2 regions of the Lysinibacillus sp. OL1 genome follow, and region 2 is predicted to be linked to the other one. Evidence: riboswitches for the same ligand, from Rfam matches in the RefSeq annotation. Region 2 holds a riboswitch; the other holds the start of a gene.
What was found. Region 2 has a riboswitch for preQ1 ahead of queF (preQ(1) synthase). Riboswitches for the same ligand answer to the same signal wherever they lie in the genome.
Positions count from the first base shown of each region.

Region 1: linked by a shared signal. The riboswitch ahead of EW028_RS09860 (QueT transporter family protein) and the one ahead of queF (preQ(1) synthase) in region 2 are both predicted to bind preQ1.

Region 1 is NZ_SJDS01000004.1:149,941-158,402, forward strand. Features, by position in the region: gene EW028_RS09845 (long-chain fatty acid--CoA ligase) at 1-51, shown strand, start outside; gene trpB (tryptophan synthase subunit beta) at 95-1,258, opposite strand; T-box leader at 1,317-1,516, opposite strand; gene EW028_RS09860 (QueT transporter family protein) at 1,585-2,067, opposite strand; PreQ1 riboswitch class I at 2,074-2,118, opposite strand; gene EW028_RS09865 (ABC transporter substrate-binding protein) at 2,440-3,462, shown strand; gene EW028_RS09870 (ABC transporter permease) at 3,548-4,576, shown strand; gene EW028_RS09875 (ABC transporter ATP-binding protein) at 4,569-5,363, shown strand; gene ilvA (threonine ammonia-lyase IlvA) at 5,841-7,103, opposite strand; gene EW028_RS09885 (TerC family protein) at 7,393-8,136, shown strand; gene bshB2 (bacillithiol biosynthesis deacetylase BshB2) at 8,177-8,462, opposite strand, start outside.
Region 2 is NZ_SJDS01000010.1:51,153-59,614, forward strand. Features, by position in the region: gene EW028_RS17200 (S8 family serine peptidase) at 1-2,267, opposite strand, end outside; PreQ1 riboswitch class I at 2,577-2,623, shown strand; gene queF (preQ(1) synthase) at 2,750-3,250, shown strand; gene queC (7-cyano-7-deazaguanine synthase QueC) at 3,355-4,014, shown strand; gene queD (6-carboxytetrahydropterin synthase QueD) at 4,018-4,488, shown strand; gene queE (7-carboxy-7-deazaguanine synthase QueE) at 4,481-5,209, shown strand; gene EW028_RS17225 (VUT family protein) at 5,251-5,790, shown strand; gene EW028_RS17230 (MFS transporter) at 5,896-7,086, opposite strand; gene EW028_RS17235 (tRNA dihydrouridine synthase) at 7,288-8,271, opposite strand.

The sequences.
Region 1 (8,462 bases), on a different contig from region 2:
GCGAAGCTGCGAGATAATGTAGCGGAAATTTATCCTAAATCATTGGTATAGGTAAAAGAGCGATTTCCGTAAATGGAAGTCGCTCTTTTTTGAGTTATTTAGTTAGCATATGGAAGACTTGTTCAACGTCTTTATCGCCACGACCAGAGATATTAATAATAATGCTTTCCCCAGATGATAAAGTTGGTGCTAATTTTAGAGCATGTGCGACTGCATGTGAGCTTTCAAGAGCAGGAATAATACCTTCAACCTTAGAAAGTACTTGGAAGGCATCTAAAACTTCTTCATTTGTCACGGTCACATACTCAGCACGGCCGATTGTTTTCAAATGGCTATGCTCAGGTCCCGCACCTGGATAATCTAAACCAGCTGCTATTGAATAGGTAGGGAGTGGGTTACCTTCTGCGTCCTGAAGTACTAAACATTTGAAGCCGTGTAGCTCTCCTGGTGTTCCTTCGTTTAAGGTAGCAGCTTTGTCTGGCTCTATTCCAATAAGACGAACATCTTCGTCTGCAATATAATCAGCAAATGCCCCAATGGCATTACTACCGCCTCCTACACAGGCAAGAACAGCTGTCGGCAGCTTTCCTTCCTTTTCTAATATCTGTTCACGACTTTCGCGGCTAATCACTGATTGAAAATGTTTAACCATTGATGGGAAGGGATGTGGTCCAACTGCTGAGCCTAATAAATAGAAGGTTGTTTCATAGTTTTCTACTAAGTCAGCGAATGCCTCATCTACTGCATCCTTTAAGCGGCCTTGCCCTTTATCGACAGCTACAACTTTCGCGCCGAGAAGTTCCATGCGAAATACGTTCAATGCCTGACGTTTTGTATCTTCCAAGCCCATATAAATCGTGCAATCCATTCCAAACATGGCACACGCTGTAGCTGTTGCTACACCATGTTGACCTGCCCCTGTTTCGGCAATCACGCGATTTGCTCCCATACGTTTAGCTAGTAAAATTTGTCCTAATACATTATTGATTTTATGGGAGCCTGTGTGGTTAAGGTCTTCACGTTTTAAATAGATTTTTGCGCCACCTAATTGCTTTGTTAAATTCTCTGCAAAATAAAGAGGGGATTTACGACCGACATATTCACGGAAATAGTAATCTAATTCTTGCTTAAAATCATCATCCTCTTTATACTTTTGAAAATTCTCATCTAGTCTATTTAAAACATTTTGAAGCTCCTTTGGAACAAAGCTTCCACCAAATTCACCGAAATATCCCTTTTTTTCTACTACTGTACTCATCTTAACTCGACTCCTCTATGCTAATTTTTCCAAAAAAAAAGCCACTCCAATCCCTCATAAAAAGGACGAGTAACCGTGGTGCCACCTTCATTCGCAATTTTTGCGCGCTTTCCTGCTCCGGTAACGGGGAGCGAAACGGCCTTACATTTGATAAGGCTGCTCTGAAGTCCATTCACAAGTCTGTACTACTGGTTTGCACCAACCACCAGCTCTCTAAAAGTAACAATGCTTGCTACTACTCTTCTTCCTTGCATTTATTAGAAAGAATTGTAGAGTATTTTCAGAATAGTGTCAAGAAAAAAGACGAATCTAAAAAGATCCGTCAGTTAAATCAAATTTTTAAAGTCAAGGCGTTTGTTTAATACATACATAATCGGTGCACCTACAGCTAATACAACAAATTCACCCGCCGCGACGGTTAGCCAAGTCCAGAAAAATGGCAACTCTAAAGCCAAGTTCAGCTCAAAGGCAATGATAAACATAGTACATGTAAAGAGCAATGTATTAATAATTAAACGTGCCCAAATATTTTTGACAAATTTACAGATTAAAATAAACAGGCCAAGAGTAATCATTGAATGACCTACACCAAACACTAAATCGTAAATGCCAAGTGGTGAAAAGAGATTAGAAATCAATACACCAATAATAATCCCTACGGCAAAGCGTGGATTAAAGGCCACTAAATGGTTAAACATCTCAGATACTCGGAACTGTACCTCTGTAAAACCAAATGGGGCAACAAGCATGGTTACAGCTATATATAGAGCTGCAATGATACCACTTGCTGCTAAAAATTTTATTTTCATATTCATTTCTCCTTAGTTTTTTTTCGTGGGATGGTTACGAACCACGGTGCTTTCACACAAGTAAATATTCTATTATAGATATCTAGTAGAAGTCAAATGTCAGACTTTGTCTATAATGTCCTATCGTCGCAAAATTGTCATAAATATTTTTTACTATGTTGAAAAAAGAAATCGATTAACTAAAACAGCGTAGTTTAGCGGTTTAAAGCGCCAAATTAAATGAAAAACTAAAATATTTTGTCACTTTTAAAAGTCAGAACATTCATAATGTTGTTGACGGAGCTCGATAATAACGATAATATAGCGATACATTCACACTTTGTTTGGATAAAGTGCGATAGATATTCGAGAATATAATCGGGGGGATTATTTGTGAAAAGCAATGTAAAGAAGTTGTCATTCCTTCTTTTTGGATTAGTGTTGCTTCTTGCTGCTTGTGGTAGCGGTGGCTCAGGTACAGCAGATTCAAAAGGAAATGAAAAAAACAATGCAAGTGAGAGCGGAAATGCAGACGATAAAACATATAAAATCGGGATTACTCAAATTGTTGAGCATCCATCGTTAAACGCAGCAACGGAAGGCTTTAAAAAAGCAATTGAAGATGCTGGCTTAAAAGTTGAATACGATCCACAAATTGCACAGGGAGATAACAGCCTTAACACAACGATTGCTAACAATCTAGTGAGTGCAAACGTAGATTTAATTTTTGCTAACTCTACACCTTCTGCACAAGCAGCTGCAACAGCAACAAGTGATATTCCAATTATTTTTACATCGGTTACAGATGCTGTTGGTGCACAGCTAATCGACTCAATGGAGAAGCCAGGGAAAAATATTACAGGCACAATTGATCTACATCCTGAAACGATTTCTAAAACAGTAACATTCTTAAAAGACCTTGGTGCGAAAAAAGTAGGGATGGTCTACAATGCGGGTGAGCAAAACTCAGTTGCCCAAGTTTCAGAAGTGAAAAAGGTTATGGATGAACAAGGTTTAACGGTGGTAGAAGCATCAGCATCCACTTCAGCAGATGTAAAGCAAGCGACAGAATCTCTAATTGGTAAAGTAGATGCTTTCTATATTATTACTGATAACACAGTAGTTTCTGCTTTAGAATCGGTAATTGATGTTGCCAATACGAATAAATTACCATTAATCGTAGGAGAATTAGATTCTGTGGCACGTGGTGGTTTAGCGGCTTATGGATTTGAATATTTCGATATCGGTTATGAAGCAGGTCAAATGGCTGTGAAAATTTTAAAAGGTGAAGCAACACCTGCTGATACACCAGCACAATATCCTCAAAATCTGAAACTATTAATCAATAAAAAAGTAGCAGATGATTTAGGCATCGAAATGAAAGATTCTTGGGGTGCAGAAATTCTAGAACAGTAAAACGAAGCGGGGGAGAACTATCCCCGCTTTATCTTCATTTTACAAGCGATATAAATAATAAAGAGATTTAGGAGATGATTCAACGATGTTTTTAGCATTATTTGGCGCAGTGGAGCAAGGAATCATCTATGCAATTATGGCACTTGGTGTATATTTAACATTTCGGGTGTTAGATTTTCCGGATTTAACGGTTGATGGAAGCTTTGTAACAGGGGCGGCAACTGCAGCAACAATGGTTTTGCTTGGCTACCACCCAATCTTAGCGACTTTAGTGGCAATTGTTGCTGGATTTATTGCTGGATGTATGACAGGAATTCTTCACACGAAAGGAAAGATTAATCCGCTTTTATCAGGAATTTTAATGATGATTGCTTTATATTCAATTAATCTACGTATCATGGGGTTAACTGCAGAAAATACGATAGGTCGCCCGAATATTCCACTACTAAACTCTGAAACAATCTTTTCAAAGTTTCAATCTTTTTGGAGTAATTTAGGGATCGATGATGCTATCAATAACCTATTAAAAAGCATAGGCTTTCAGCATGTACCAGGTACATGGAGTGTGCTGATTGTTGTATTAATCATCACGATTTTAATTAAGTTAATAGCAGACTGGTTCTTAAAGACAGAAGTTGGGCTAGCAATCCGAGCAACTGGTGATAATAAACGAATGATTCGCAGCTTCTCTGCAAATACAGATACACTTATCATTTTGGGGCTAGGTCTTTCCAATGCGCTTGTCGCATTTTCTGGAGCTTTAATCGCACAATATTCGAAGTTCTCTGATGTTAGTATGGGGATTGGTATGATTGTGATCGGTCTCGCATCCGTTATTATTGGTGAAGCTATTTTTGGGACTAAAACTATTATCCGTACAACGTTTGCCGTTATTGCAGGAGCCATCATTTATCGTATTATATTAGCTTTAGCATTACGTGTAGATTTCCTTGATTCAGGAGACATGAAATTAATTACAGCGATCATCGTTATTTTGGCGCTGATCTTACCGCAATTTATTAATAAGAGTAAAGAACGTAAACGTAAAGCTAAACGTGCTGCAGAACTTTCACAAGTAAAAAAAGTAGAGCAGGGAGGTAACGGCCTTGCTTAAATTACATGGTATTAATAAGGTATTTAATGAAGGAACACCTGATGAGAAGATTGCACTTGCGGAGATCAACCTACATTTAAAGCCCGGTGATTTTGTGACAATTATAGGTAGTAATGGTGCAGGTAAATCAACGATGATGAATATGATTTCAGGTGCTTTAACACCCGATTTCGGTACAGTATTGATTGATGGTAATGATGTGACAAGTTTGCCTGAATATAAACGCTCTCAATACATTGGGCGTGTCTTCCAGGACCCAATGGCAGGAACTGCACCTACGATGACAATTGAAGAAAATCTAGCATTAGCATACTCTCGAAATAAACATAGAGGGCTACGCAATGGTGTGGACAAAAAGCGTCGTGAATTTTTTAAAGAATCGCTAGCGATGCTTGGTTTGAATCTTGAGAATCGTCTTTCTGCTAAGGTAGGTTTACTTTCAGGTGGGGAACGTCAAGCTTTGTCGCTCTTAATGGCTACCTTCACAAAGCCATCTATTTTATTGCTAGATGAGCATACAGCTGCACTTGATCCATCACGTGCAGAATTAATTACCCGTATTACGAAATACTTAGTGGAAAAAGATAATTTAACCACATTAATGGTAACGCACAATATGCAGCAAGCATTAGACTTAGGGAATCGTCTTATTATGATGGATAAAGGCCAAATCATTTTAGAAGTTGGTGAAGATCGCAAACATGAATTAACAATTCCTGATTTAATGTCCGAGTTTGAACGTATTCGTGGGGAAAAAATGAATTCAGACCGTGCTCTATTAGGTTAATATCGAAACGCTCATACACTTGTATGGGCGTTTTTTTATAGTGTTAGAAAAGTATTTTTATGAATGGTGAAAATACTTGATTTCTTAAGTGGGATTCCGATCTATCTCATGGGAGTCAAGTAGCCCTCCAATCCAGCTCATCAATTTAGCAAAGGTCCTCACTACTCTTTATGGAGGGGCGTTGTCACACATCGTTTTTCCACATTGTTAGTATGATAGAAAATGAAAGGACACAGTTTCAAATGGGTTGATTGGAGAGGAGTCAGCTCTTAGGGGATTTAGCGGCTCATCAGATGCCACCTGGACGCTGGCGGAACAGATATCGATCCCTCGCCTTGCCAGAATGTCTCTTTCCGCAGACGATATTGTTTTTTCAACATCAACTAGTTTTAATAATTTTTATTTAGGGAAATAAAACGATTGATAAATTTTATCACATAAAAAAGCCTCACTTTCAGAGAAGTGAGGCTCTTGATTTTAAACGAGTAAGCCAAATAGTTGAATATCGTTGTTTACTTCTTTGTATTTGAAGCCGAATTCATCCATTCGGGCAAGTAGTCCTTCATATTCAGCACGATCACCTAACTCAATGCCGACTAGTGCAGGGCCACTTTCTTTATTATTTTTCTTGGTATATTCAAAGGTAGTAATGTCATCGTTTGGTCCAAGTACACTAGTGAGGAATTGACGTAATGCTCCGGCACGCTGAGGGAAGCTGACGATGAAGTAGTAAAGTAAGCCTTCGTGTATAAGTGACTTTTCTTTAATCTCCTGCATTCGTCCAATGTCATTATTCCCACCACTGATGATGACAACGACTGACTTACCTTTAATTTCTTCTTTATAAAAATCAAGAGCTGCCACTGATAATGCTCCTGCAGGCTCAGCGATAATCGCATGTTTATTATATAGATCTAGAATGGTCGTACATACCTTGCCTTCAGGTACAAGAACAATATCATCTAAATAGCGACGGCAAACATCATAAGTATGATGACCGACGCATTTTACTGCAGCACCATCAACGAATTTATCAATCCAATCAAGAGCAACTGCGCCACCTTCAGCAAAGGCAGCCTTCATACTACCAGCACCAGCAGGCTCCACACCAATAATTTTACTAGTAGGAGAGAGATTTTTAATGTAGGCAGACACGCCTGACATTAAGCCACCACCGCCAATACTTCCGAATACGTAGTCGATTGGCTCCTCCATATCATTCATAATTTCTACCGCTACCGTTCCTTGACCAGCAATGACATCAAAATCATCAAATGGATGAATGAAGATTTTACCATGCTCTTCACAATAGCTCAACGCGCTTTCAGCAGAATCATCGAATGTATCTCCTGCTAAAATAATTTCCACATATTCACGACCAAACATACGTACTTGGTCTATTTTTTGCTTCGGCGTTGTTTGTGGCATAAAAATGCTTGCTTGAATTTTTAATTGGGCACAGGCATAAGCTACACCTTGTGCATGATTGCCTGCACTTGCACAGACAACCCCAGCATTGCGCGCTTCATCCTCGATTTTTTTAATTTTATAATAGGCACCACGAAGCTTGAATGAGCGTACATGCTGTAAATCTTCGCGTTTAATATAAATATTAGCTCCGTATTTCTCGGATAAATAGTCGTTTTTTTGTAGTGGTGTGTGCACAACTACATCTTTTAAAAAATGATGTGCAATCAGGACATTCTCCACTTGCACGGTTCTAGTATCAGCAACTTCCATAGTATTCATCCTCCGTTATACGTTTAAAACATTTATCTATGATAGCACACTTTATTTGCTTTTTGTGATTAATTTTTAGTAAATTCTAAATTTTCCGTGTCTATTTTATGATGTAAGCGTTTTATCTTGATATAGCTAATTATTTTATAAAGAAGCAATGTCTCAGACCTAGAATTAGCTCAATTTAAGGGGAGAAAATCTGTTGTTTCAAATCTAAAAAATACGACTCTCATAACAAAAATGGTCAAGCATATACTAGATTAGCTGAGGACAAGTAGGAGGGTATGTAGTGGAAATCATTCAAGGGATTTTATCAACATATTGGAAGTTTTTTGATTTGGCGATGTGGCAAGAAGTACTAATGGACCCTGTCTCCTGGGGACTAATATCCTCATTAATTATTATAGAAGGTTTGCTGTCGGCAGATAATGCACTGGTATTAGCGGTACTAGTGAAACATTTACCAGATAAACAGCGAAAACGGGCATTAATGTATGGTATGCTAGGTGCCTATTTTTTTAGATTTTTATTTATTGGCATAGGTGTTTATCTAGTAGAATTTTGGTTTATTAAAGTATTAGGTGCTTTGTATTTAGGTTGGCTTTGTGTAGCTCATTTCCTTCACATAGGGAATGAGGATAGTGTAAAAGAGGTAAAGAGGTCAGGATGGATGGTGCGTCTTTTCGGCACGTTTTGGGCAACTGTCATTTCTGTTGAGCTAATGGATATTGCTTTTTCAATTGACTCAATCTTTGCTGCGTTTGCGATATCAGATCAGGTCTGGGTGCTTTTAATTGGTGGGATGTTAGGCATATTAATGATGAGGACGATTGCAGGTGTTTTTTTAATCATCATTGAAAAAATACCAGAGCTTGAAGCAACAGCCTTCATAATTATAGGTGTCATCGGCTTAAAAATGTTAGTAAGTGTTTTCAATATCCACATCCCTCATTATTTATTCTTTCTTTTCTTAGTGATTGCTTTTTTCATCACGATCATTGTGCATATGATGAAGAGGGTAAGAGCTGCCTAATTAAAAAGTACTGTTCTCCAAAATGAGAACAGTACTTTACTTATTTTACATATTTATCTGGGTCAACAATATAGAACTTTTCAACATTAAGCCAGCTCTCGCTCATTGGTTCGCCGTCATCAATACGTTTTTCAGTCTCCTGCATCATCCAACCAGTCTGAGACGCATGGGCTTGTAATGCTTTTAATTTGTCCATTCGCATTTCCCGAATATCATAGACCACATGTGGTTCACCATTTTTTTCAATCGTATCATTGGCGAAGGCACAACCGAATATTTGTGGACGAGCAGCCTTTGGCATACGACGTACAGCTTCAACTACAGCC
Region 2 (8,462 bases):
TGCTCACCAACTAGATTAAATGTTGGCTGGTCGACTGTAACAGTTGCATCACCAAATGATTTTGTCACATCAATTGATACATTATAATTACCGCCGTTCCCCTTTATATCTTTTACTAAAACTTGTTTCGTTACGGAAATATCCTGGTCTTTAAGTGATTGTGGACCAAAAGTAACTGTCCCTTTTAAGTTTTCTGAAACAGCTCCTGTTCCATCTAAAATTGCACTATCCAATGCATAGGCAAGAATTTCTGGATGTGCTGCAGCATAAGCATTTACACGACCTGCACCTTGAGAGAACACATCGTATTTTGTTTTATCTAAAACCTTTGCTGTATTAGAAAGCGCCACTTTTATATCGAACGCATTCCAATCAGGATTTGCTTGTTTAAGTAATGCAACAATACCTGTAATATGCGGTGTTGCCATAGAGGTTCCTGTTTTACGATCATATGCCTCTGCATAATCTGCATTAGGGAAGTCCTTTTTATACATTGGAATCGTTGACATAATGTTTGTTCCAGGTGCACTTACATCTGGTTTAATATCAAAGTTTGGCGTAGATGGGCCACGGGAACTTGAATCGTTTACTTCATCTCCCAGTGTCTTTGTGGAAGTAAATTGACTAAAGCTAACTTTTCCAGTTCCACCGGCTAATGCAGCACGAATTGCATTGCCATCCGTTTGGGACATATCAAATGTTGGTAGAAAAGCAAAAGAATCACCCAGGAATGTACCTGAAATATTAGGTGCATTTGTTCCACCAGCAAAGTTATGAATAATTGTGGCGACTGCTCCATTTGCCTTTGCATTCGCAATTTTATCAACAAATGCGATACTGCCACGAGAGATTAATGCCACTTTACCTTCTACATCGATTCCCTCATAGTCTTTTACTTCTCCGTTTCCAGGAATAGCAACTAGGTCAAATTCTCCTTGAAGCTGTGTTGCTAAATCCCTTCCAAAAGTTGTTCCCATTAATGGGAGCTGTTTTGTTAAGTTGTAGTCACCAACTGTAACATTCACTTCACCGTTATACATTGTTTCAGGATTTGTTGTGTTACCCACAGCAATTCCTAAACGAGCGGTTGCAGGCGTGCCCATTGTCCCTCGATTTGGGCCGGAGTTCCCTGTTGCAATTACTCCGATTGTTCCAGCCATCATTGCATTATTAATAGCAAATGAACCAGCGTCCGTTTCAGAGTTAGCCCCCCCACCAAGAGAGAGGTTGATTATGTCCATTTTTTCTGTGACAGCCGTTTCAATTGCTTTAACAATACCAGATGTAGCCCCACTTCCATATGCACCAAGAACACGGTAAGCATAAAGGTCTACTTTTGGAGCAATTCCTTTAATGCCGAAATTGTTAGCTCCAATTGCTGCAATAGTTCCAGCAACATGAGTACCGTGAGAAGTATAGAACGAGCTTCCCTTTTCATTAAATTCAGGTGTTCCAGCAGGACGCTCAGAAGGCAAGGTTTCCGATGCATCGTCATCTGCCCGAGGCTTTGTGTAAGTTGATGAATTTGGAATGAAGTTTTTCCCACCCTTGTAAATTCCGGCGAACTCAGGGTGATCTGTGTCAATACCAGTATCTAATACTGCTACCTTTATACCTTGTCCTTCAATTCCTTCATTCCAAAGCTGTTCGATGCCGAGGAAAGAAATACTTGTATTCATTTGAGCCTCTAATTGATCTTCCTTAATCAGTTCTGATGATTTCATTGTATTATCTTCAGATGCGTAAACAATTGCATCAGGTTCAATTAATGTTATTCCTTCTATTGAAAGCAGCTTTGGGAGATCATTTGCTTTCACAGTTGCTGCAAAACCGTTTAAAACAGTATCAAATGTGTAGCCTTGAGTCATTTGAACATTTTTAGTAGCTAATTCTTTCTTAACTTGTGCTTGTTGAGATTTTACATTTGATCGAACTTCATTTGCTCGCGCATTAGAGAACTTTTGGCCTTTCAATTGGCTCATTCCTTGCTCTAGTGCCACAGGCTTTTCAGATAAATGTACGATGACTGCAACTTCTTGATTGCCTGATACATTTTGTAAGCTTTCGTGAAGAGTTGGACCATCTTTAGACAAGCTTAGCTGTTCAGCGATAGCCGCCTTTAATTGAAGTATACTTTCACTTTGGCTATCCTGCTTGAATGGCTTCGAATCTTCAGCATTAGCACTCGATAATGGAACCAATAGAAAAAGCACCATAAAGAAAGCTATCATACTACTTAAAAACTTCGTAAACTTAAACTTTTTCAAATCTCATTTCTCCCTCCGCTCTTAATTATCACACTTTTCAGTTTAATGTGATATTTCCAATTTATCACAGGTGAGATAATTCGAATATCGGAATATTGAAAAATCTCAAAATATTGATAATTAGTATTACTTTGTCAAAAATGGATTAATTCTATTTTCCTAGTAATTTAATAAAAAAGTAGAACTTTCAAATGAGTATAGACTTACAGTAATTCGTACTTTTTATCATTTAAGAGTTTTATAAAAAATCTATTTGACGTCCTGTATTATTTTTTGTACGATATTGAAGAAAAGAATGCCCGGACTAGAACGGGAGAGGTTCATAGCTGATACCCTCTATAAAAAACTATGGAAACATGACAATATGCCATGTCCATATCGGACGTGGCTTTTTTTTATCTGTTTACTTATGTTTTAAATAGAATGATTGGTGATGCCTCTCTTGAAAAGTGTTGGGAAACATTTTACAAGGAGGTTTTTTTATGTCTGGCAGAAGTCATGAAGAAGGATTAAAGGATTTGACCCTATTAGGTAATCAAGGTACAAAGTATTCCTATGATTATGCACCTGAGGTATTAGAGGCAGTGGATAATCTTCATGCTAATCGAGATTATTTTGTTAAGTTTAATTGCCCAGAGTTTACTAGTTTATGTCCGCTTACAAATCAGCCGGATTTTGCTACGATGTACATTTCATATATCCCAGATAAAAAAATTGTTGAAAGTAAATCTCTAAAGTTGTATTTATTCAGTTTTAGAAATCACGGCGATTTCCATGAAGATTGCGTGAATATCATTATGAATGATTTAATTGCATTACTTGATCCAAGATATATAGAGGTTTGGGGGAAATTTACTCCACGTGGGGGTATCTCGATTGATCCATGGTGTAACTATGGGAAGCCAGAAACTAAATACGAAGAAATCGCCAATTATCGTTTAATGAACCACGATCTTAACCCAGAAAAAATTGATAATCGATAAATGAAGCAAGACAGAGGTTTTTAGCTACCCTCTTAAAAAAACTAAGAAGAAAGCAGCACTTTTTCTTAGAGTGCTGTTTTTTCGATATAAGGGAGTTTTTATAGATGAAAAAGGAAAAAGCAATTGTAGTATTTAGTGGAGGTCAGGACAGCACAACTTGTTTGTTCTGGGCAAAAGAACGCTTTGAAGAGATTGAGGCAGTAACTTTCGATTATGGTCAAAGGCACCGTCTTGAAATTGACTGTGCGAAGGTGATAACAGAGGAGCTTGGTATCAAGCATCACATACTTGATATGTCTCTCCTGAATCAACTTGCTCCGAATGCATTGACACGACAAGACATAAAGGTGAAGGACGGAGAAAATGGTGAGCTCCCATCGACTTTTGTGCCTGGCCGCAATCTCCTTTTTCTTTCATTTGCGGGCGTTTTAGCGAGCCAAGTAGGGGCAAAGCATATTGTAACAGGTGTTTGTGAAACTGATTTTAGTGGCTATCCGGATTGCCGAGATGTCTTTATTAAATCCTTAAATGTAACGTTAAATTTATCGATGGATGATTCCTTTGTGATTGATACACCCTTGATGTGGCTGAATAAGGCACAAACATGGGAATTAGCTGATCAGCTTGGGGCACTTGAGTTTGTACGACAAAGAACGTTGACTTGCTATAACGGTGTTATAGCAGATGGATGTGGTGAATGCCCAGCATGTAAATTACGAAATAAAGGGCTTGATGAGTATTTAAGTTATAGGAAGGAGTCTTAAGGCATGTCAGATTTTAAAATCGTTGAGAGACTCCAGAGAATTGATGTGGATATTCAAAGAAATCAATTGAAATATCATGCAAAGCGTGTTCTCATAAGCAAAGAATTTACCTTCGATGCTGCCCATCATCTACATCATTATGAAGGGAAATGTAAAAATCTACACGGGCATACCTATCGAGTCATATTAGGACTGAGTGGCTACACTGATGAACGTGGTTTGATGATCGATTTCGGCGATATAAAAGAAATATGGAAACAAAAAATAGGGATTCATTTGGATCACCGTTATTTAAATGAAACGCTTCCACTCATGAATACGACGGCAGAGAACATTGTTGTTTGGATTTACGAAAAGTTGACTGAGGCCTTGCGTGATGAAGGATATAACGGTGTACGTGTAGAGTTTATCAGGCTTTACGAGACTCCAACAAGCTATGCAGAAGCTAGAAGGGAGTGGATGGAAGTTGAGTAAAGTACCTGTTATCGAGATTTTTGGGCCAACGATTCAAGGAGAGGGTATGATCGTTGGCCAGAAGACAATGTTTGTAAGAACTGCGGGCTGCGATTATTCCTGTTCTTGGTGTGATTCATCGTTTACGTGGGATGGCAGTGGAAAGCACCTTATTGTCCAAATGACAGCGGAAGAGATTTGGGCTGAGCTGAAGCGGCTTGGAGGCAATGGTTTTTCATTTGTTACGATTTCAGGGGGTAATCCTGCACTCAATCCGAATCTAGCAGAGCTTATTGCCATTTTAAAAGAAAATGATATACAAATTGGGGTGGAAACACAGGGGAGTAGGTGGCAAAAATGGATGTATGAGGTTGATGAACTGACAATTTCACCAAAACCACCTAGCTCTGGGATGACCACAGATTACTCGGTGCTTTCTTATATCTTCGAAAAACTTGAATATCGAAACAATAATCACCATGTATCCCTTAAAATAGTCGTTTTTAATCAAGAGGATTACGATTATGCTAAACAAATTCACCATCGATATCCCATGATTCCCTTTTATCTTCAAGTCGGTAATGATAATCTCACGACAACTGATGATTCACTATTAATAATGCATTTATTGGATAAATATCGTGCACTAATTGATAGAGTAATGAAGGATGAGGATTTAAGAGATGTTAAGGTACTGCCACAGTTACATGCCCTTGTTTGGGGAAATAAAAGAGGCGTGTAGGGTACTCTTACAAAAATTAAATTTACTTGAGGAGTAATAGTTTGAGAATATTATTTTATTTATTATCTATTGTTATTGCTAATGTGGTAACGGCAGCATTTGCACCATTCCATTTTGGTATGTTTATTGTCCCAATGGGAACGCTTTTAATTGGGGCAACCTTTATTTTTCGGGATCTAGTACAAAATAAATATGGTAGAAAAAAGACGTATTTATTTATTATTACAGCTTTAATTTTATCAGCTGTGGTGTCATTCCTACTAGGTGATACACTTTTAATTGTAGTAGCCTCAGCACTATCATTTGTTGTCGCTGAAACGGCTGATACTGAAATTTATACTCGATTAAAATTACCAATGGCTTGGCGTGTGTTCTACAGTGGTATTGTTGGAGGATTTCTAGATTCTGCAATTTTCGTAGTAATCGGCTTAAGTCCACTTGGTGCCAATATATTGCCATGGGAAGCGGTACCTGCCGCCATTTTGGGGCAAATTATTGTGAAGACAATTATACAAATGATTGGTGCAATTATTTTAAATAAAATTGGTCCAATGAAAGGGGAATATATTATTTCAGAATAATTATTCCTTATTATGAAGATACGGATTACATGTAAGCAGACCCATTCGCTTTATTCGAATGGGTCTGTTTGATTTATATTCTTTCTAAGGTACCTCTTGCATTTTTTATGCTGTTTTCTTTTGTTTAAGGTCTAAATGATAACTAAAGAAAGTTAGTAGACTTGCACTGACGGCAACTATACCACCGACCCATGTGACATTCATCAAATTTCCTTGATGATATACAATGCCGCCTAATGCAGACCCAAAAGCGATGCCTACGTTACTTGCCACGGGCATAAGAGAAGCAGCGAGTCCTTTAGCATCTGGTTTATAAATTTCGGCCAAATCTATTAAATAAAGTTGAGTAGATGTTGTTAAGAGGATGGCCATTAGTGACATTAGTCCGATGTTCGCTAATCCTAAAATAAAATGGTTTGTTGTCCAAAATAAGCTTGTCAATACAATAGCTTGTGCGAGAAAGACAAACCGAAGTCGGCCGATGGCATTGTGAGTGGCAATTTTACCGGCAAGAATGTTGCTGAAAATCGAAAGAAAGCCGTAGCCGAATAAGATTAAACTTATAGAATTATTTGGTGCACCCATTCCCTTTAAAATAGGAACAAGGTACGTAAAGACTGCATAGGTTGCACCAAACCCGAGAGCAGGAATGAAAAAGGCAATTAAAATTCGAGGCTGAATCATTAAAGAAAATTGATCCCGTATTGAGCTTCGTACTTGGCTGAGTCGAGTAGGTAAGACAAAAAAAGATGCCGCAAACGCCAACCCTCCGAGAAGAGTGGTTAACATAAAAGTGGCATTCCAGCCGTACCATTCAGCGATTACAATTCCAATGGGTACTCCAACTACATTGGCCAGTGTAAAACCACCGAAAACAAATGATATAGCAAGGCCGCGTTTATTAATTGGCATGGTTTCGCTTGCAACAATCATGGCTAGAGAGATCAATACACCTGTTACAATCGCGGTCATAACCCGAAGTATAAGGAGCATAATATAGCTCGTTGAAATTACACACAGAGCATTTAAGGCAATGAAGGAACCTATCAAAAACAACATCCATTTACGCTTTGGAAAATGGCTTGTTGCTGACATCACGAGTGGTGTAGCGATGGCAAATGTGATGGCGAACGCAGAAACGAGTGTGCCTGCTTTTGCATTTGTCATATGAAGGCTTGAAGAAATTTCAGTTAAGATCCCAACAATAACAAATTCGCTTGTCCCGAGAACAAATGTTAATAATGCAAGTGTTAAGATAAGTAACCAATGTTGTTTGGATAACTGTGTATGATGCATAAATACCTCTTTCTTTGATGAATATAACGGTGTTACTTAGTAGACACACAATTTAAACATCATATCATAAAATGTTTTTATGAGAAATTAGATTAGTTTTCCCTATATGCTAGTGTTTGTTTTAGACAATTCTCCTCTAAAGAAGGATTTGATTACAAGTAAAAGCAAATAAAAAGGAGAGTGGCGATAGCCAATCTCCTCTTATTTTTTCTCCTTTAGTTTGTGGGCAATATACGTAGCTAGTAATTCACGGACTTCATCCGTAGAATGTGCACCCAGTAATTGAACTCTCAATTGACTAGCCCCTTTGAAGCCACGTACATATATTTTAAAGAAACGTTGTAATGCTTTAAATGAACGTGTTTCGAATTCCTTGGAATAGTGGTCATGAAGATTAAGGTGTAAGTATAGTAAATTAAGGTATTCTTTGGCACTATGCTCTTTAGGTTCCTTTTCAAAGGCAAATGGGTTTGAAAACACCCCGCGCCCAATCATTACACCATCGATACCGTATTGCTCAACTAGTTTTAGACCTGTTAAACGATCAGGAATATCACCGTTGATCGTCAGTAATGTGTTGGGAGCAACTTCATCACGTAGTTTTTTGATATCTCCAATTAATTCCCAATGTGCAGCGACCTTGCTCATCTCTTCCCTTGTACGGAGATGAATAGAAAGATTGGCGATATCCTGTTTTAAAATATGTGTAAGCCACTCACGCCATTCTGCTACATCCGTAAAGCCAAGTCTTGTTTTGACACTAACGGGTAAGCCCCCTGCTTTGGCTGCTTGAATAATATCTGCGGCTCGTTCAGGATAAAGAATTAATCCAGCTCCTTTTCCTCTTTCTGCTACATTATCAACTGGGCAGCCCATATTAATATCAATTCCCTTAAAGCCTAGTTCCTTCATACCAATACTCATTTGACGAAAATGTTCAGGGTTGTCCCCCCAAATATGTGCAACAATAGGCTGTTCATCTTCTGTAAAAGCTAAGCGGTTACGCACATTATCTAACCCATCTGGATGACAATAGCTCGTCGTATTGGTGAATTCCGTAAAATATACATCGGGTCTCCCTGCTTCTTGAATGACATGACGAAATACAACATCTGTCACATCCTCCATTGGAGCTAAAATGAAGAATGGCCGTGGTAAATCAAGCCAGAAATTTTTTTGATTCATTGCTAAAAATCCTCTCTTTCCAAAATACTACCTTGCAAAAAGATATCATATTTATTTTATTTCTACATAGTTAATTGGCTTAGCTTAAGGATAGAAATTCATCATTGTAATTAGACTTTGGCTCTCATAGATTAGAAAGTAATTAAAAATATCCAACAAAATCCTGTATTATCTATAATGATATAATATGT